3 linked regions of the Pigmentiphaga sp. H8 genome follow. The protein of the gene in region 3 interacts with the protein of the main gene of each other region in a pairwise test. Links are inferred from orthologs where the notes say so. Each region holds a gene or a part of one and is shown on either strand. Other genes may lie near its edges. The genes, in order: EGT29_RS24910, grpE and groL.

The links.
Region 1: the proteins of groL (region 3) and EGT29_RS24910 interact in binary tests that used the Escherichia coli proteins (3 or more experiments, as listed by UniProt). The link is inferred for Pigmentiphaga sp. H8 from one-to-one orthologs.
Region 2: the proteins of groL (region 3) and grpE interact in binary tests that used the Escherichia coli proteins (3 or more experiments, as listed by UniProt). The link is inferred for Pigmentiphaga sp. H8 from one-to-one orthologs.

Annotation. Positions count from the first base shown.
Region 1 is NZ_CP033966.1:5,271,420-5,279,566, forward strand. What follows is about bases 5,318-8,123. They hold EGT29_RS24910 (ABC transporter ATP-binding protein), read right to left. Parts: upstream 7,239-8,123; coding sequence 6,396-7,238; downstream 5,318-6,395. Other genes in these bases: mlaD (outer membrane lipid asymmetry maintenance protein MlaD), read right to left, coding at 5,318-5,526; mlaE (lipid asymmetry maintenance ABC transporter permease subunit MlaE), read right to left, coding at 5,611-6,396; EGT29_RS24915 (glutamate synthase subunit beta), read right to left, coding at 7,608-8,123. Outside these bases: murA (UDP-N-acetylglucosamine 1-carboxyvinyltransferase), read right to left, coding at 1-1,219; EGT29_RS24875 (BolA family protein), read right to left, coding at 1,219-1,464; EGT29_RS24880 (ABC transporter permease), read right to left, coding at 1,469-2,326; EGT29_RS24885 (ABC transporter ATP-binding protein), read right to left, coding at 2,323-3,312; EGT29_RS24890 (phospholipid-binding protein MlaC), read right to left, coding at 3,532-4,197; EGT29_RS24895 (VacJ family lipoprotein), read right to left, coding at 4,206-4,991; more of mlaD, read right to left, coding at 5,008-5,317; more of EGT29_RS24915, read right to left, coding at 8,124-8,147. UniProt on the Escherichia coli protein: Part of the ABC transporter complex MlaFEDB, which is involved in a phospholipid transport pathway that maintains lipid asymmetry in the outer membrane by retrograde trafficking of phospholipids from the outer membrane to the inner membrane.
Region 2 is NZ_CP033966.1:3,738,075-3,741,048, forward strand. It holds grpE (nucleotide exchange factor GrpE), read right to left. Parts: upstream 1,784-2,974; coding sequence 1,217-1,783; downstream 1-1,216. Other genes in the region: dnaK (molecular chaperone DnaK), read right to left, coding at 1-1,110; EGT29_RS17635 (RNA-binding S4 domain-containing protein), read right to left, coding at 2,127-2,507; hemH (ferrochelatase), read right to left, coding at 2,512-2,974. UniProt on the Escherichia coli protein: Participates actively in the response to hyperosmotic and heat shock by preventing the aggregation of stress-denatured proteins, in association with DnaK and GrpE. It is the nucleotide exchange factor for DnaK and may function as a thermosensor.
Region 3 is NZ_CP033966.1:4,717,449-4,725,767, reverse strand. The notes cover bases 2,272-5,249. They hold groL (chaperonin GroEL), read right to left. Parts: upstream 4,595-5,249; coding sequence 2,948-4,594; downstream 2,272-2,947. Other genes in these bases: groES (co-chaperone GroES), read right to left, coding at 4,655-4,942; EGT29_RS22220 (hypothetical protein), read right to left, coding at 2,272-2,776. Outside these bases: EGT29_RS22235 (2OG-Fe(II) oxygenase), read right to left, coding at 1-517; EGT29_RS22230 (methylated-DNA--[protein]-cysteine S-methyltransferase), read right to left, coding at 532-1,098; EGT29_RS22225 (bifunctional helix-turn-helix transcriptional regulator/GNAT family N-acetyltransferase), read right to left, coding at 1,201-2,181; more of EGT29_RS22220, read right to left, coding at 2,258-2,271; EGT29_RS22205 (hypothetical protein), read left to right, coding at 5,603-5,815; EGT29_RS22200 (HdeD family acid-resistance protein), read right to left, coding at 5,992-7,302; EGT29_RS22195 (MASE1 domain-containing protein), read right to left, coding at 7,311-8,319.

The sequences.
Region 1 (8,147 bases), 560 kb from region 3 along the record:
TGCGCTCCATCTGCTCGTAGCCGCGGTCCAGGTGATAGATGCGGTCGATCGTGGTCTGGCCGTCGGCGACCAGGCCGGCGATGACCAGGCTGGCCGAGGCGCGCAGGTCGGTCGCCATGACGGTGGCGCCCGACAGCCCCGCCACGCCCTTGACCACGGCGGTGTGGCCGTCGATCTCGATGTCCGCTCCCAGCCGGCGCAGTTCCTGCACGTGCATGTAGCGGTTCTCGAAGATGGTCTCGGTGATGACCGCGGTTCCTTCCGCGATGGCATTCAGGGCCATCAGCTGAGCCTGCATGTCGGTCGCGAAGCCGGGATATTCCAGGGTGCGGAAGCCCACCGCGCGCGGCCGGCCATTCATGCCCGCCTCGATCCAGTCGGGGCCGCACTCGATGGCCAGTCCGGCCTCGGCCAGCTTGTCCAGCGTGGCGCCCATGCTGGCCGGATCGGCGTTGCGCAGCACGACCTTTCCGCCCGCCGCGCCCACCGCGCACAGGAAGGTGCCGGCTTCGATGCGGTCCGGCATGACGCGGTGGGTGGCGCCGTGCAGCCGGGACACGCCCTCGATCACGATCCGGTCCGTGCCATGGCCGCTGATGCGAGCGCCCATCTTGATCAGCAATTCCGCCAGGTCGACGATCTCGGGCTCGCGCGCCGCGTTCTCGAGCACCGTCAACCCGTCGGCCAGCACGGCCGCCATCATCAGGTTCTCGGTGCCGGTCACCGTGATCATGTCGGTGCGGATGGTGGCGCCCTTCAGGCGCTTGGCCCGCGCCACGACGAAGCCGTGCTCGATGCTGATCTCGGCCCCCATGGCCGCCAGCCCCTTGATGTGCTGGTCGATGGGACGCTGGCCGATGGCGCAGCCGCCGGGCAGGCTGACCCGGGCCTCGCCGAAGCGCGCGACCAGCGGGCCCAGCACCAGGATCGACGCGCGCATGGTCTTGACCAGTTCGTACGGCGCTTCCAGCGACTCGACGCGGCTGGCGTCCAGCACCACCCGGTCGCCCGGCTGGCTGGCGCGCTCGGCCTTCGCGCCCAGTTGGCGCAGCAGGCGCAGCGTGGTGCCGATGTCGTTGAGCTGGGGCACGTTCTCGAGCGTGACCGGATCGGCGGTCAGCAGCGCGGCGCACAGGCAAGGCAGCGCGGCGTTCTTCGCGCCCGACACCTCGACTTCGCCGCGCAGGGGGCGGCCGCCGGTGATCTGCAGCTTATCCATCAATTGCCCGCCTTGAATTCCTGGGGAGTGAGGGTGCGCATCGACAAGGCATGGATTTCTTCCCGCATGCGTTCGCCCAGCGCGGCATAGACCAGCTGGTGCCGCGCGATGGGGCGCTTGCCCGCGAATTCGGCGCTGACGATGACCGCCTCGAAGTGCTGGCCGTCGCCCTGCACGTCGACATGTTCACAGGGCAGTCCGTCGACGATGTATTGCCGGACCTGCTCCGGAGTCGGAAGAGTCATGCTTTCAGTAACGCAGTTTGTAGCCGGTGGACAACAGGCGCAGCGCGAACCCGGCCACCACCAGGAACGTCCCCGCGACCACCGCCAGGCTATGCCAGGGGGTGACGTCGGAGACTCCGAAAAATCCGTAGCGGAAGCCGTCTATGGTGTAGAAGATCGGGTTCCAGTGCGATACCGCCTGCCAGAACGGCGGCAGCGAATGCACGGAATAGAATACCCCGGACAGAAAGGTTGCCGGCATGATCAGGAAGTTCTGGAAGGCCGCCATCTGGTCGAACTTCTCGGCCCAGATCCCGGCGATCAGCCCCAGCACCCCCATGATGCCGCTACCCAGCACGGCGAACACCAGCATCCACAGCGGTTCGGCGAAATGCGGCGCGGCGAAGAACAGCGACACCGCGTAGATTCCCAGTCCGACGAACAGGGCGCGCACGATGGCCGCCAGCACGTAGGCACAGAAGACTTCCCAGTGAGTCAGCGGCGGCAGCAGCATGAAGACCAGGTTACCGGTGACGCGGCTTTGCATCAGCGACGACGAGGAATTGGCGAACGCGTTCTGCAACATGCTCATCATCATGAGCCCGGGGATCAGGAAGGCCGTGTAGGGCACGGTGTCGTAGACCGTGACGCGGCCTTCCAGCACGTGGGCGAAGATCAGCAGGTACAGCACCGCCGTCATCACCGGCGCGCCCACGGTCTGGAACCCCACCTTCCAGAAGCGCAGCATTTCCTTGCAGAACAGCGTCAGGAAGCCGGAGCCCGCGTTCAGGTTGGGTTGCAAGCCGACGAAACCCGACGGCTTGGCGGTCTCGGAACCGGTACTCGTGGTCGCGCCCTCGGGCGGCCGTGCGACAACGCTCATGCCGCCTTCTCCAGCGACGCCGAGGAGGAGCCCCCGTGCATGATGTTCAGGAAAGCATCTTCGAGGTCTGCCGGCAGCACTTCGATACCCTCGATGGCGCCGCCCGCCGTGCGCACCTGCGCCAGCAGGGACTCCAGCTCCGTGCTGGTGTCCAGGCGCAGCACCACCCGGTTACCCTGGCGCTGCACCAGCCGCTCGTCCAGCGCGCGGCTCTTGCCCGCGGGCCAGCCCGATGCCCCCATGTGCAGGACCAGGCGCGAGCCGCCAACCTTGGCCAGCAGCGCTCGCGTGGTGTCCAGCGCGACGATGCGGCCGGCCTTGAGCATGGCGATGCGGCCGCACAGCTCCTCGGCCTCTTCCAGATAGTGGGTGGTGAGCAGGATGGTGTGGCCCATGCGGTTCAGGCGCGAGATGAACTGCCACAGCGTGCGCCGCAGGTCCACGTCCACGCCGGCGGTGGGCTCGTCCAGCACGATCACCGGCGGCCGGTGCACCAGCGCCTGCGCCACCAGCACCCGCCGTTTCATGCCGCCCGACAGGGCGCGCATGTTGTCGTCGGCCTTGGAGGTCAGGCCCAGGTTTTCCAGGATCTCGTCGATCCAGGCGTCATTGTTGCGCAGCCCGAAATAGCCCGACTGGATACGCAGCGTCTCGCGCACGGTGAAGAACGGGTCGAACACCAGTTCCTGCGGCACCACGCCCAGCGCCCGCCGGGAGGCACGGAACTGCGACACGACGTCGTAGCCGCAGATGGACACCTGGCCCGTGGTCGCGCGCGACAGCCCCGCCAGGATCGCGATCAGCGAGGTCTTGCCCGCGCCGTTCGGCCCCAGCAACCCGAAGAATTCGCCCTGGGCAATGTCCAGGCTGACATCGTTCAGCGCCTGGAACCCATCCACCGCCTGGCCAGCGCCCATGCGCCGCCACAGGCGGGTCTGCCTGGGGTACACCTTGGAAACATGCTCGATGCGAACGGCGGATGACATGGCTTGATCAGAAAACACTACCGCGCCGGAAGGGCCTCGCAGCCCCCAAAAAGCGCAAATCCCGGCAAACGCCGGGCAATCCCTCATTATAGAGGATGGGCAAGACGGGCACGAACACCCCTCCCTCCATCCTGTAGCGCCCCCCAGGATGCGGTGGATCCGGCTCCGCCGGTCCCCCCGCATCGCCCCCTGGGGGGCGCCCGAAGGGCGTAGGGGGGGTCACCTAAACGCTGCGTTCCGCTCAGCCAGGGACTTGATCAGCCCATCGACGCCGTTCTGGCCGATCTGCTGCGAGAACTGGTTGCGATAGTTCTCGATCAGCCACACGCCCAGGACGTTGACGTCGTAGATCTTCCAGCCCTGGCCCGCCTTCTCCATGCGATAGTCGACGGGAATGGGATCGCCGACCGGCTGCTTGATCACGGTCTTCACCACCACGTCGGTAGCGTCGGCCGGATAGTGCGAGGGACGCAACTCCACGGCGGTCTGCTGCTTCACGGACGAGACCGCGCCGCTATAGGTGCGCACCAGCGTGGTGCGGAATTCCTTGACCAGCGCCTTCTGCTGCTCGGGCGTCGCCTGGCGCCAGTAGCGGCCGGCGGCCAGCCGCGTCGTCTTCTCGAAGTCGACGTAGGGCAGGATCTTCTGGTCCACCAGTTGCAGCAGGCGCTGCGGGCTGCCGGACTGCACCGAGGGATCAGCCTTGATGGCGGTCAGGACTTCGCCCGTGACCTGCTGGATCAGCGATTCGGGCGAGCCGGCGCCCTGCGCCCGGGCAGCCTGCATGCCGCCGATGGCCAGCACCATGCCGGCGGCCAGCGCCGCCAGCCAGTTCAGGATCCGGGGCGTGGCCGCCGCCGGCATCGTCATGTCTTGCGAAATCATGGAAATCCTTACTTTTTCTGCGTACCCGACGCCGGGGCGGGCGCCGCGGCATCGTCATCGTCGTCGTAGTTGGGCAGCGAGTAATCCGGCAGGGCGCCTTCCGCGCCATTGGCGCCGCGGATCAGGCTGGCGCGTCGCTGCAGGTAGGCATCCCGGGTGAAGGTATACGGATCCAGCGCGACCTGGTCGAGCAGGTTGCCCACCTCGAGCAGGTTGGCGCGCGCGTTCACGACCCGCAGGCCATAGACGCTATTGCGCACGGGCACGTTGTCGATGTTGCTGACCGCGACCGGATCGGCCAGGAAGTCCACCGCCGTGCCGCCCGCGTCGCGGACGGTGCTGGGGCCCAGCAGCGGCAGCACCAGGTACGGGCCGGAACCGACGCCCCAGACACCCAGGGTCTGGCCGAAATCGGCCTTGTTGCGAGGCAGGCCGTTCTGCGTGGCGAGATCGAAACAGCCGAACACGCCCATGGTGGTGTTCAGCAACACGCGGAAGGAAGTGTTGATGCCATCCGGTGCCCGGTTCTGCAGGAAGCTGTTGATGGCCGACATCACGTCGCCCACGTTGGCGAACATGTTGCGCACGCAGCTGCGCACCGGCGACGGCACCACGTCCACGTAGCCCTGAGCCACCGGCTTGAGCACGGCACGGTCGACCGTATCGTTGAACTTGTACATGCTGCGGTTGAATCCCTCCAGGGGATCCCGCGGGTCGGCCGGCCGCCCTTCCGGTGCGGTGGCACAGCCCGCCAGCCCTGCGGCCAGCATCACTGCCAGGATTTTCTTATTCATTTTCTTACACTCGTCGTCATTTCGCGGCGGGTTCTGCCGAGCCCGCGGAACCGCCTTCCGCCGGCTTGCTGTTACCGCCCTCGGCAGCCTTGCTGTAGAGGAACTGGCTGATCAGATTCTCCAGCACGACCGCGCTCTGGGTATAGCGGATCTTGTCGCCGGCGGTGAAATTCTTGTCGTCGCCACCCGGCTCGATGCCAATGTACTGCTCGCCCAAGAGGCCCGAGGTCAGGATCTTGGCGGACGAATCGGTGGGAAACAGGTAGCGCGCATCCAGGTCCAGCGTCACCACTCCCTGGAACATCTTGTCGTCGAACGCGATGCTGGACACCCGCCCCACGACCACGCCGGCGCTCTTGACCGCCGCGCGGGGCTTGAGCCCCCCGATGTTGTCGAAATTGGCCGTTACCGCATAGGTCTTGCCCACCGACAGCACGCTTAGCAGGTTGCCTGCCTTCAGCGCCAGGAAGACCAGGGCGAGCGCGCCCACCAGCACGAATATTCCCACCCAGAGATCGACTTTTTCTCGCGACATCTCGTATTCCTCCGGTACCTCGCCCACGGCGGGTCCCTAGCCAATTGCTTGCAGCGGCCGCCCGGCGGGCGCCGCGTCACGTTTTCAGTTGCCGAACATCCAGGCCGTCAGCAGGAAGTCCAGGCCCAGCACCGCCAGCGACCCGGCGACCACGGTACGCGTGGTCGCGCGCGACACGCCCTCGGGCGTGGCCTTGGCGTAATAGCCCTGGTAGAGCGCAATCAGCGTAACCGCCACGCCGAAGACGACGCTCTTGAGCACGCCGTTGCCCACGTCCTTCCAGACGTCGACGCCGTTCTGCATCTGCGACCAGAAAGCGCCGTCGTCCACGCCGATGAGCAGCACGCCCACGCCCCAGCCACCCAGGATACCGACCGCCGAGAACACCGCGGCCAGCAGCGGCATGGCGATCACGCCGCCCCAGAAGCGCGGCGCCAGCACCCGGCGCACGGGATCCACGGCCATGACTTCCATGGCCGACAGTTGCTCGCCTGCCTTCATCAGGCCGATCTCGGCGGTAAGCGAGGTCCCGGCCCGGCCGGCGAACAGCAGCGCGGTCACGACCGGCCCCAATTCACGCACCAGGCTGAGCGCGACCAGCAGGCCCAGCGCCTGTTCGGAGCCGTAGCGATTCAGGGTGTAGTAGCCCTGCAACCCCAATACGAAGCCGACGAACAGGCCCGATACGGCGATGATCACCAGCGAATAGTTGCCGATGAAGTGGATTTGCTGCACCACCAGCCGCGGACGGCGCAGCGCGGTGCCGCTCTTGAACAGCAATTCGACGAAAAACCGGGCAAAGGTGCCCAGGCCGACCAGCGATGCGCGCGTACCGGCGCCCACCGAGATCAGGAAACGGGTCAGGGCCATCAGCGCACCCTCCGCTGGCGCTCGAGCCAGGCCTGGTAGGCAGGCGTCTCGGGATACTGGAAAGCCACCGGACCGTCGGGCTCGCCGTGGAGGAACTGGTGCACGAACGGATCCTGCGACGCGGACAGCTCGGCCGGCGTGCCGGAGGCGACGATGGTGCCGCGCCCCAGCAGATAGACCTGGTCGGTGATGTGGAAGGATTCCTGCACGTCGTGCGTGATCAGCACCGAGGCGCAGCCCAGCCGGTCGGTCATGGTCCGGATCAGCTGGGCGGTCACGCCCATGGAAATGGGATCCAGGCCGGCGAAGGGCTCGTCATACAGGATCAACTCGGGCTCCAGCACCACGGCCCGCGCCAGCGCGACCCGGCGCGCCATGCCGCCCGAGATTTCCGAGGTGCGCAGGAAGGCGGCCGCCTTCAGGCCCACGGCGTCCAGCTTGGACAACACCCGCTCCAGGACTTCCTGCTCGGTCATGGACGTATGCTCGCGCAGCGGAAACGCCACGTTTTCATAGACGTCCAGATCCGTGAATAGCGCGCCCTGCTGGAACAGCACGCCCATGCGCTTGCGCAGGTCGAACAGGCGGTCGCCCGACGACTGGCCGATGTCTTCGCCCAGCACCAGCGCCTTGCCGGCCTGGGGCGGCAACTGGCCCGTGGCGGCGCGCAGCAGCGTGGTCTTGCCCGACCCCGAGCCGCCCATGATGGCCACCACCTGCCCGCGGCGGACCTGCATGTCGACGTCCCGCAGGATGACACGGTCGCCATAGCCCACCGACAGGCCGTCGAAGGCTAGCGCCACATCGGTAGGGGAATGCGTAGATCGTGCCGAATCAGGCATGTAGAGGCAAGAAGAGTTGAAAAGATGGGCGTTGCTTGCAAAAAACCGGTGGGTTCGAGAGGAATCCAGCGAGGGATTCTAACAGCAGCACGCCTGGGCACCGTGCTAACCCTTAGGCAGCAGCGGGTTTTGTCCCCGGCTCATGTACCGCGATTTGCCGGCGGCGCATGATCGTCCTGTCCATGGCGCGCCGGATCCCGGCCAGCATGGCCCATGGAAGAGTGAAGATTATGAACCACGGCGCCTCGCGCCGGTTTACGTTTTTTACAACAAACGCCCGGCTGGCCCGTATATCCCCATGAAAAAACCCCGAGGTCCGGCCGGACGACTCGGGGCATGGTGGCACGATGCTTTTAAGCGATCATTAATTCAGCGAGGCAGCTCGGTCGCCCCCATCAGGAAGGTATCGACCGAGGCCGCGCACTGGCGGCCTTCGCGGATGGCCCAGACCACCAGCGACTGGCCGCGCCGCATGTCGCCGGCCGCGAAGACCTTGTCGACGTTGGTGCGGTAGTCGTCGGTGTTGGCCCGCGCGTTGCCCCGGGCGTCGCGCTCGACGCCGAAGGCTTCCAGCACCTGCTGCACCGGCGACACGAAGCCCATGGCGAACAGCACCAGGTCGGCGGGCAGCTCGAATTCGGAGCCCTCGACCTCGGCCATCTTCATCTGGCCGTTGTCGCCGCGTACCCATTCGACGCGGCAGGCCACGAGCGACGTCACCTTGCCGCCCTTGCCCTTGAAGGTCTTGGTCGACACCGCCCAGTCGCGGTCCACGCCTTCCTCGTGGGACGAGGAGGTCCGCAGCTTCAGCGGCCAGTACGGCCAGGTCAGGTCCTTGTTCTCGGCAACCGGCGGCTGGGGCATGACCTCGAACTGCGTGACGGAGGCCGCGCCGTGGCGATTGCTGGT
Region 2 (2,974 bases), 980 kb from region 3 along the record:
CTCGTCGGGGTTCACGTCCTTGCGCGGATCCTTGCCGAAGAACTCCTTGACCTTCTCCTGCACCTTGGGCATGCGCGTCATGCCGCCGACCAGGATCACGTCGTCGATGTCCGAGACCTTGACGCCGGCATCCTTGATGGCGATGCGGCAGGGCTCGATCGTGCGGCTGATCAGGTCTTCGACCAGCGCTTCCAGCTTGGCGCGGGTGACCTTCAGGTTCAGGTGCTTGGGACCGGACGCATCGGCCGTGATGTACGGCAGGTTGATCTCGGTCTGGGTGGCCGACGACAGTTCGATCTTGGCCTTTTCCGCGGCTTCCTTCAGGCGCTGCAGGGCCAGGACGTCCTTGGACAGGTCCACGCCTTGTTCTTTCTTGAACTCGCCGATGATGTAGTTGATCAGCACCTGGTCGAAGTCTTCGCCGCCCAGGAAGGTGTCGCCGTTGGTGGACAGCACCTCGAACTGCTTCTCGCCATCGACGTCGGCGATCTCGATGATGGACACGTCGAACGTGCCGCCGCCCAGGTCATACACGGCGATCTTGCGGTCGCCCTTTTCCGACTTGTCCAGGCCGAACGCCAGCGCGGCCGCGGTGGGCTCGTTGATGATGCGCTTGACGTCCAGGCCGGCGATGCGGCCGGCGTCCTTGGTAGCCTGGCGCTGGCTGTCGTTGAAGTAGGCCGGCACCGTGATCACGGCTTCGGTCACTTCCTCGCCCAGGTAGTCCTCGGCGGTCTTCTTCATCTTGCGCAGCACTTCGGCCGACACCTGCGGGGGCGCCAGCTTCTTGTCGCGCACCTGCACCCAGGCGTCGCCGTTGTCGGCCTTGACGATGCTGTAGGGCATCAGGTCGATGTCCTTCTGCACGGCCTTTTCGTCGAACTTGCGGCCGATCAGGCGCTTGACGGCGTACAGGGTATTCTTGGGGTTGGTGACCGCCTGGCGCTTGGCGGGCGCGCCGACCAGGATCTCGCCGTCTTCCATGTAGGCGACGATCGAGGGGGTGGTGCGGGCGCCTTCGGCGTTTTCGATGATTTTGACCTGCGGGCCTTCCATTACTGCGACGCAGCTATTGGTCGTGCCCAGGTCGATGCCTATGATTTTGCCCATAATCCTTGTTCCTGAAAGAAATCAGAAAAATTTCGCTTGATCAATAAATAGGTGGGAATTTCGTTATTTCAATGCCTGCGATAGCTTCTTTCGATCGCGGCGGGCCTTATTTGGCGGCCGCGACCGTCACCAGTGCCGGACGCAATACCCGATCGACGATCAGATAGCCCTTTTGCAGGGTCTGCAAGACCGTGTTGGCCGGCTCGTCCGACGGAACCGACGCGATGGCCTGATGGTGGTGCGGATTGAATTTGTCGCCCGGAACCGGGGCGATCTCGACCAGCTTGTTGCGCTCGAAGGCGCCAACCAGTTGCTTGAGGGTGACGTCCACCCCTTCGCGCAGGGTGTCGATGGACTGGTTTTCCTGGGCCAGGGCGGCCTCCAGGCTGTCTTTCACCGGCAACAGGTTTTCCGCGAATGCCTCGATACCGAACTTCTGCGCCTTGGAGACTTCCTCCTGGGCCCGCCGGCGGACATTGTCCGCTTCGGCGCGGGCGCGCAGCATGGCATCGTAATTGTCCTTGGCCTCGGCCTGGGCCGCGGCCAGCTGGGCCTGCAGCGCGACGATGGGATCCTCGGTGCCCGCGTCCTCGGGCGTTTCCGCCGCCGGGTTCGGGTTCACGTTTTCGGGATCCAGATTGGGTTGGTCGCCAGGCTTGTGCTCAGCCGACATTGGGTGCCTCCATGAAAAACCAGAAAAATCAGTGACTTGCTTGGACTCTATGCGCGAGATGGGGGTGAAATCCGCGGATTCAAGAGAGTATATAACCCCCCCTACGCCCTTCGGGCGCCCCCCAGGGGGCGATGCGGGTGGACCGGCGGAGCCGGATCCACCGCATCCTGGGTCTAGTACCCGTTTCTTGGGTTGTGGCACCCGTGCTTCGCTGGCTGCCAGCGGTAGCACCGGTGATTCAGTCCAAGATAGTTTCCCTGGACCCAGGAAACCGCGGATCTGGCTTTGCCAGTCCGCCGGTTTCGCCCCCTGGGGGGCGCGCGTCAGCGCGTAGGGGGGGTCCTCAATTGGGGGTCCTCAGCTTTTCGATCTTGCGGCGGTCTTGCTTGGTGGGGCGGCCTTTCAGGTTGGCGGCGGGGTCGGCGTTCTGGCGGCGCAGTTCGATGGCTTCCAGGCGGCGCTTGAGGCCTTGCTGGGTTTCGTCGTACAGGGTGCGCGCGAAAACGGCGGGGCCGCGCTGGGTGGACAAGGCGCGGACCAGGACCTCCCAATCCTGGTCTCCCGCGCGGATCTGCAGGATGTCGCCGGGGCGCACGGCGCGCGAGGGCTTGACCCGTTCGCCGGACACCTTCACCTGCCCTGCCTCGACCGCATCCTGGGCCAGTGTGCGGGTCTTGTAGAACCGCGCCGCCCAGAGCCACTTATCGATACGTAGTTCTTCCATCCCGTTACTGGCCCGTGGCCGGCGCCTCGTCGTTCTTGCGTTGCAACAAGACGGCTGCGTGCGCCGCCTCGGCCGGCTGGCGGGCCGCGGGGCGCGTGATCCAGCCTTGCATGTGGCGCTCGGCCAGGTTGGCCAGGGCCTCCATCCAGGCGGCGGAATCGTTCAGCGCGTCGATGTAGCGCAGCTGCCGGCCCCCCGCCAGCAGGAACGCTTCCTTGCCCTGCACCGCGATCTCCTCCAGAGTCTCGATGCAGTCGGCCACGAAGCCGGGGCAGAATACGTCGACGTCGGACACCCCGCTCTTGGCCAGCTCCTTCAGCCGGGGTTCAGTATAGGGCTGGAGCCATTCGGCCGCGCCGAAACGGCTCTGGAAAGTCACCTCGACCTGCTCGGCGTACAGGCCCAGCCGCTCGGCCAGCAGGCGGCCGGTCTCCAGGCACTGCTCGTGATACGGATCCCCCAGCGCG
Region 3 (8,319 bases):
TGCGGGGACGCTGCTCCGTCATCACGAACTCGCCACCCTGGAAATCCCGGCCGGCTTCGGACAGCAGCGCCACGACTTGCAGCGGAAACACGTGCTCGCCTTCGCCGCGCTGGTGCAGCGGCACGTGCTCGCCCGCGCGCAGCCGGCTCAGGTACGACTGCGGCCAGTCCTGTCCCGCGCGCCGGTCGCGCTGGAGGAGTGCATCCAGGTCCGCGGGATAGCGGTCATCGTTGCCCAGCAGCGCGTTCCAGCGGTTGGCGATGATGGCCAGATGAGGATAGAACGTGACGCGCCACTCGGCCCACGGCGCCGGCAGCGGCATGCCGAAATGAAACCATTCGCCGTGGCCAGGTTTGCCGAAGGCCGGGGCGGCCCGCGTGGCCGCTGTCCGCCGAGCCAGGTCGCGTGCCGCCTCCGGGTCCAGCAGGCCCGGCAGCAGCGCATGGCCGTCCTGGTCCAGCCGTTCGGCGATGCCGGCCCAGTCCAGGCGGTCGATGGCGGTGGTGGATGCATGCATGCGAGCGCCCCTGGTCAGAACCCGGGAAGCGCCGCGGTTTCCACGGTGGCGGACTGTGGGGAGATCGCCTTCTCGTGTTCCAGCAGCCAGCGCTTGCGGGGCAGGCCCCAGGCATAGCCCTTCAGATCGCCGCTGCTGGCAATGACCCGATGGCACGGCACGATAATGGCGATGGGATTGGCGCCGTTGGCCGTGCCGATCGCGATAGCCGCGCGCGGATCGTCGAAGCCCAGTTCGTGGGCCAGCTTGCCATAGCTCGTGGTGGTGCCGGCCGGGATGCCGCGCAGCGCGGCCCAGACCCGGCGTTGCAGCGGCGAGCCGGCCGTCTCCGTCGGCAGGGCGTCGAGCGCGTCCAGCGTACCCGCGAAGTACCGGGCCAGGGCCCGCGCGATTCCGGCGGGCGGGGAAGCTTCGGCCAACTCGACACGGCCGTAGTGTTCGCGCAAGCCTCGATGCAGGTGCGCCTCATGGTCGGCGAAGTCCAGCGCGCGCACGACCTGCCGCGCGTCCGTGACGAGCAGCATGCCGCCCATGGGCGACTCGATGCGGCTCAGCAAAAACAGGGTAGAGGGGGTGTTCATGGCGCATCACTCGCTTCGTTGAAGGTGAGGCCAGTGTAGGAACCCGGGCGCGGCCCGGCACTCCGCTCCTTGCGGTCGAATTCGCGGGATGGCCAGGCGCCGTCAATCCGGGTGGGGATTCGGGCGAAGACGGCTGAACCGCTGTTCGGTGACTCTCGCCCCCCATTGTTCGCCTTCCGATTCCTGCACCAGGCGAAAGCCGAACGATTCGTACAAATGGCGCGCCGCGTCCAGGCCCTTGAACGTCCACAGACAGGTTTCCTGGAAACGGTCGTCCACGAACCGCATCGCGCGCGCCATCAGCTCCCGTCCGACGCCCGTGCCGCGCAGCGCATCGTCGACGATGAACCATCGCAGATGGGCGATGCCCGAGGCCGGATTGCCGTCCATGGCCAGGGAGGCCAGGGTGCGGCGGTTTTCCACGTAGAGCCACAAGGCCTTGCCGTCGGCGGGCAGCGCCTGCGCGAAAGCGGCCAGTTCCGTGGCCACCTTCTTCTCGAAGAAGACGCCGAAGCCCCAGTTTTCCGAATAGAAGCGGGCGTGCAGGCTGGCGATGTCGCCGACGCAGCCCGGGAGGTAGCCTTCATGGATGCCGGCGGAGGGCCCCCGGGCCGCGGCTCCGGAGCCGGTGCCTGCGGCCAGGGCCTCCGCATACTGGGCCAGCGCGCGGACGAGGGCCCGCTGGTCGACGGGAACGAGGCGCCGCAGCGCATCCGACACCTGGGCCGTGGCGAACCGGTCGATCTTCCTGCGCAGCGCCTGCCCCGCGGGGGTCAGATGAAGCGCCGCCGAACGCCCGTCGTCTTCGGCAGCCTGACGCCTGAGCAGGCCCCCCGCCTCGAGCCGGGCCAGTTGGCGGCTCGTATTTGACTTGTCCAGTTTCAGCAGATGACCGAGATCCTTCGCATGGATGCCGGGCGCGGCGCCGATCTCGAGAACGGCATGGACCGCCGAGGGCGCCAGATCCGTATCCGCCAGCGTGGCGCGCATGAAGCCGAGTTCGCGGACCAGCTTGCGGGAGAACTCGCGGAGTTCCTGGATGACAGAGTCGGCGGGAGGAGGGGGCGCTGCTATGGTTTCCATGGATTCTTGTTCATGGGTTGCGTATCGCAACAAATGTAGTTGCGATACGCAACCCGGTCAAGAGCCCAGGCCAACGTCAATTCGAATTGAACTTGCCTTCGAGGATGTATTTGCGTTTCGGGACCTTCTCGCGCGCCTGGTTGTTGGATCCTGAAACGAAGATGACGTTGATGGAGTCGACGGGCTCCAGGTGGATCGGATACACCTCGCCGACTTCGCTGCTGTCGATGGCTTCGACGATGACAGCCTGGGCGAGGCCGGAATAGCCCCCGCTCCGTTGTATGACCAGCTTGTAGCTGAGTCGATTCCGGTCCTCGTCGAAGCCCGAGGATAGCCAGAGCGGCTCCGGGGTCTGGTAGTTCCGGTGGGTGATCAGCTCGATGATCGTGCTTGGGGTGCAATCGTTGACGGCCACCGGTTCGCCCTTGAACCGGGCCGTGTCGATACGCACTGTGAACTTGCGGTTGCCCCCGTCGTCGCGATTGACGAACGAGCAATACGTCGCGCCGGAGGCGGCGCCGCAAAACAGCGTGGCCGCCCCGAGCAGGGCGAGCCGGGCCAGGCGGCGATGGAAGATCCTGTTGTCCGAGTCCATGGCGGAGCGGTCCTTGCCAAGTGTGTATGCACGCCCATGGTATGAACCGCTATTCGGCGAGTCATCCTCCAAATGCGGTAGCACCCGCCGAAACGAAAAACCCGCGAGCGCGGACGCTCGCGGGTTTCGAAGCAGTGTCCCGGGCGGGCCCGGGACCGGCGGCAGGACTTCTTAGAAGTCCATGCCACCCATACCGCCCATGCCACCCATGCCGCCGGGGGCGGGAGCAGCGGGCTTGTCTTCGACCAGCTCGACCACGGTGGCTTCCGTCGTCAGCAGCAGCGAAGCAACCGAGGCGGCGTTCTGCAGGGCGGTGCGGGTGACCTTGGTGGGGTCCAGCACGCCGGCTTCGACCATGTCGCCGTATTCGCCGGTGGCGGCGTTGTAGCCGTAGTTGCCCTTGCCGTTCAGCACGTTGTTGACGATGACGCTGGGCTCGTCGCCGGCGTTGGCGACGATGGTGCGCAGCGGCTCTTCAATGGCGCGCAGGACGATCTTGATGCCGGCGTCCTGGTCGGCGTTGGCACCCTTGGTGTCCTTGATGGCTTGCTTGGCACGCAGCAGGGCCACGCCGCCTCCGGGCACCACGCCTTCTTCCACCGCGGCACGCGTGGCGTGCAGGGCGTCTTCGACGCGAGCCTTCTTTTCCTTCATTTCGACTTCGGTGGCAGCACCGACCTTGATCACGGCAACACCGCCGGCCAGCTTGGCCACGCGCTCTTGCAGTTTTTCACGGTCGTAGTCCGAGGTCGCTTCTTCGATCTGGGTGCGGATCTGCTTGACGCGGGCCTCGATGGCCTTGCTGTCGCCGGCGCCGTCGATGATCGTGGTGTTTTCCTTGGCCACTTCGATGCGCTTGGCCTGGCCCAGCTCTTGCAGGGTGGCCTTTTCCAGCGACAGGCCGGTCTCTTCCGAGATCACGGTGCCGCCGGTCAGGATGGCGATGTCTTCCAGCATGGCCTTGCGGCGGTCGCCGAAGCCCGGGGCCTTGACGGCGGTGGTCTTCAGGATGCCGCGGATGTTGTTGACGACCAGGGTGGCCAGGGCTTCGCCGTCGACGTCTTCAGCGATGATCAGCAGCGGGCGGCTCGACTTGGCGACTTGTTCCAGGACGGGCAGCAGTTCGCGGATGTTGCTGATCTTCTTGTCGTGGATCAGGACGAAGGGATCGTCCAGGGCAGCGACTTGCTTGTCGGGGTTGTTGATGAAGTAGGGCGACAGGTAGCCGCGGTCGAATTGCATGCCTTCGACGACGTCCAGTTCATTGTCCAGCGACTTGCCGTCTTCGACGGTGATGACGCCTTCCTTGCCCACTTTTTCCATCGCGTCGGCGATGATCTGGCCGATCGACGAATCGCTGTTGGCCGAGATCGAGCCGACCTGGGCGATTTCCTTGCTCGACGAGCAGGGCTTGCTGATCTTCTTCAGTTCTTCGATGGCGGCGGCGACGGCCTTGTCGATGCCGCGCTTCAGGTCCATCGGGTTCAGGCCGGCGGTCACGTACTTCTGGCCTTCGTGCACGATGGCCTGGGCCAGCACGGTGGCGGTGGTGGTGCCGTCACCGGCGTTGTCGCTGGTCTTGGAGGCCACTTCCTTGACGAGCTGGGCGCCCAGGTTCTCGAACTTGTCCTTCAGTTCGATTTCCTTGGCGACGGACACGCCGTCCTTGGTGACGGTGGGGGCGCCGAAGGAGCGCTCCAGAACCACGTTGCGGCCCTTGGGACCGAGGGTGACCTTGACGGCGTTGGCGAGGACGTTCACGCCGCGGACGACGCGGGCGCGGGCGTCATCACCGAACTGGACTTGTTTGGCAGCCATTTACGAAATTCCTTGAATAGTGTGTTGAATGCTGGGGGATCGGACAGCGGGCCGCGAGGCTTACTGGATCACCGCCAGGATTTCTTCTTCACGGATGACGAGCAGTTCGTCGCCGTCGACTTTCACGGCCTGGCCGGCGTACTTGCCGAACAGGACCTTGTCGCCGACCTTGACGTCGACCGGCAGCACTTTGCCGTCTTCGGTCTTCTTGCCCGGGCCGACGGCCAGCACTTCGCCCTGGTCGGGCTTTTCGGCCGCGCTGTCGGGGATGACGATGCCGGACGCGGTTTTACGCTCGTTGTCCAGGCGCTTGACGATCACGCGATCGTGCAGGGGACGGAGGGCCATACAAACTCCTGATGTTCGAAGTTGACGTCTATTTGTCAGAAAAAGAGGCTGGAAAGCCGCATTTGGCCGGTGCCACGCCGTAACGCGGCGCCTCGGCCGGTTGCCGGAGGCCTGGACGCCGCGTGGGCGGCGTTGTTAGCACTCTCTGCAATCGAGTGCTAATTATAGGGATGGCATGGGGGGCTTTCAAGGGGGGGGGTATTCGGGAGAGCCCTTACCCGGACCTTCTTGTCCCGTGGGCATTGCGGTCCGATGTTCCGCCCTGCGAATAAGGCCGGCGGGACATACTTGCCGCCTCACGGATTCATGGGCACGGAAGGGGCAATGGGGGTCAATTGGAACGAGGGCATGATGCGCTGGGCACCTCATGTCGATGCGGCCGGCCGGGTCTATCCACTGACTCACCTGCATCCTTTCCGGTATGAGTTGCCCATCAGCGACCAGAGGCGCGTCGAAATTCGCGTGGCATTCGCCATGCACTGTTTCACGCGCGCGCGTGCAGAGAGTGGTGGCCATTCACAGCTCTATAAGGATGAGCGCGAAACGCGCTGCTTCTGTCCCGGTCGTTATGCTTTGTCCCCGCGATTGCCGACGATTGCGCGTGGATTGGCCACCCGCAGGTGCGGCTACGCCTAGAATGAGAACTATGTGACGGTAGACGTGCCTGTCACTGAGGGGAAGACCGCGCTGTATGGCGTGTTTTTCAACGTCCTCAGGGTCAAGGATTCAGCCGGTCCGGCAGTGTTGCTGACCATCCAGAGTGCCTATGAACTGGCCTTGAGCCGGCAATTGTCCATGCGGGGCTCCATCAAGTTCACACGGCTGGTCGAACTGACGCTGCAGGGCGTCAAGCCTCGGCCTCCCAGGAGCTGAAAAAGCGAAGGCCCCCGAAGGGGCCCCGTAGTCTGGCTGTCTGTTGCCTCCGCTTTTGGCGGAACCGCTTGCGCGGCAGTCAACGCTTTTGCCCTTAGGCTCACCAGCTATTGCGTTGTCGTCATTATTGCTCGAATTCGAGCAATGGGCAATCGTCCGTGCGGGCCTGCCCCGCCTCAGGCCCCGCTACGCGAGGTCATCCGCGTGGCGGCCGCCAGGAAGCGCGAGAACCAGGATTGCTGGACCGGGTGGATGACCGCGCGCAGGGCGCGGCTGTAGTCCAGCGTCAGGCCGGGGGTCCAGGCCATGACCTGGGCGCGTTGGCGCACCTGCGCGGCGATCCACAGTTCGGGCATCAACAGGGTGCGCAGCACCTGCCGCACGCTGCGGCTGCGGTCGTCCAGCACGCCGTCCAGGGCGGATTCCAGCGCGTAGGAAACGGAGCTGGAGCAGTTGCGCCGCGTCAGGTTGTAGATTTCCTGGCCGCGGTAGCGCAGCCAGAAGTCCTGGAGCTTCTGGTGGTCGTACCGCTCGAACCTGACCTGCCAGTTCGACGGGCACCAGGCCTTGGACTCGGTCGCGTAGTCGGGCTGGAACTTGCCCGGGACGTCGTTCTCCTTGACCGCCTTCAATAGATTGAAGAACTCGGACGGCGATCGGTCGATGTCCACCGCGGGGTACAGGCTGATGTAGGTCGAAGGCGGGACTTCCATGGCGGCGTGCCCGGTCGAGATCACGCCCTGCACGTCGACGGCGGCGATGTAGCGGTTGAACACCGGCCGCGACACGGTCTTGTCCTTGGCCGAGCCTTCCGGGGTCCAGACGTGGACGGTCAAGGGGCCGTCGGGCGCCGGCTGCTGCGCGGGCGGCGGCTCGCCGGCGTTCGTCCCGCGCAGATCCACGGGCGCCAGCAGGTCGAACATGGACGACTGCTCGCTCAGCTTCCGCGCCCGGGCGGCCACCCGCATGGTGTTGACGCCGGCGACCAGCATGGTGATGCCGATGAAGTACGAGACGGTGCCGGCGTAGTGGGTGGGGTAGGGCTGGAACAGGAACAGGCCGAACAGGACCTGGGCGCAGCCGCCCAGCACGGACAGGCGCCAGCGGTCGTAGCGCAGCACCCAGGCCGAGGCGATCTGGAACACGCCCAGCACGAAGTAGGTCAGGCCCAGGATGATGGCCAGCAGCAGGTTGCTGATGGATCCGCCGGCCAGGATCAGCAGGGCGACCAGCAGGAAGATGCCGCCCTTGAAGGCCAGCACCGCTTTCTGGGCGCCCATGCCGCTGCCGGCGACCGTCAGCGTGACCAGGCTTTCCAACAGCAGCAGCGCGCCGAATAGCGTCAGGGGGAAGTAGCGCGCGCCGTCCACGCCGTCCAGGGTGATGACCACGCCCAGGGCGGCCCAGACGAGGCCGACCAGGATGAGCAGATGGATGTTCCTGCGGACGAAGCCGGCGCCGAACAGAAGCAGGGCGAGCTGGATCATGGGTTCCCTTATGCGCCGTGGTGCGGCGTGGGCAGCCGCCAGCTGCCGATGATGAAGGCGCCGTCGGGCCCCATCATGGCCCCCCGGTTCAGGTCGACGACGGTCGTCCAGTGGTCGGGCGCGGTCGCCAGGCGGAACGGAAACGGGCGGTCCAGCCCGGGCGTTCCGTCGGCGGCCCGCAGGCGTTCCCGCAGGCCCTGGCGGTCGTCGGGGTGGACCTGCCGCAGCACTTCGTCCAGCGTCCCGGGGCCCGGACGGGCATCGGGCGGCGCGTCCCAGACGATGGTGCCCGAGGCGAGGTCCAGCCGGTACAGGGTCTCGCGGCCGTCGGCACCGGCCGTGCGCGGGCGCCGGATGCCGCGGGTCAGCACCCGCACGAAGACCTGCAGCATGGCGACCGAAACCAGGTAGCACTGGACCAGCAGCAGGGGTTCGCCCGGCAGGAAGCCGCGCAGGAAGAAGGGGCCGCGCCCGGCGTTGGAGTGGTAGATGACGATGGCCGCCATGGTCAGCACGGCCAGCGAACCCATGCGGTTGCCGCCGCTGAGCGTCGCCACGGTGGCCAGCGCGAGCGGGATGCAGGCCAGCCCCAGCAGCAGCGGGGCTTCGGACGTGGACGGGCGGTGCACGCCGAACACGTACCAGGTCATGGCCGCCAGCAGCAGCCAGGCGGCGATGCCCACGGTGCGGCCGATCGGCCCCGGCGGCGCCTCGACCGTGCGAAAACCCATGAATCCCATCAGCACCGAGACGCCGAACAGCACGCCGGTCACGGTGGCGGCCCACCATATCCACGCCAGGTCGGAGACGGCCTCCCACAGGACTTCGTGCTTGATCAGCGCCAGTCCCGCGCTGCCGGCCACGGCGGCGAGGGCGCTGACCACGAAGGTGACGGCCACCCAGCCGAGCACCGCGTGCAGATCGTCCCGGCCCTGGGCATAGCGCTGCGAGAGCCAGGCGATGCCGAGCGTGGAGGCGAGCGACAGGCCGGCGAGCCAGGCCGAGGGAACCAGGGGA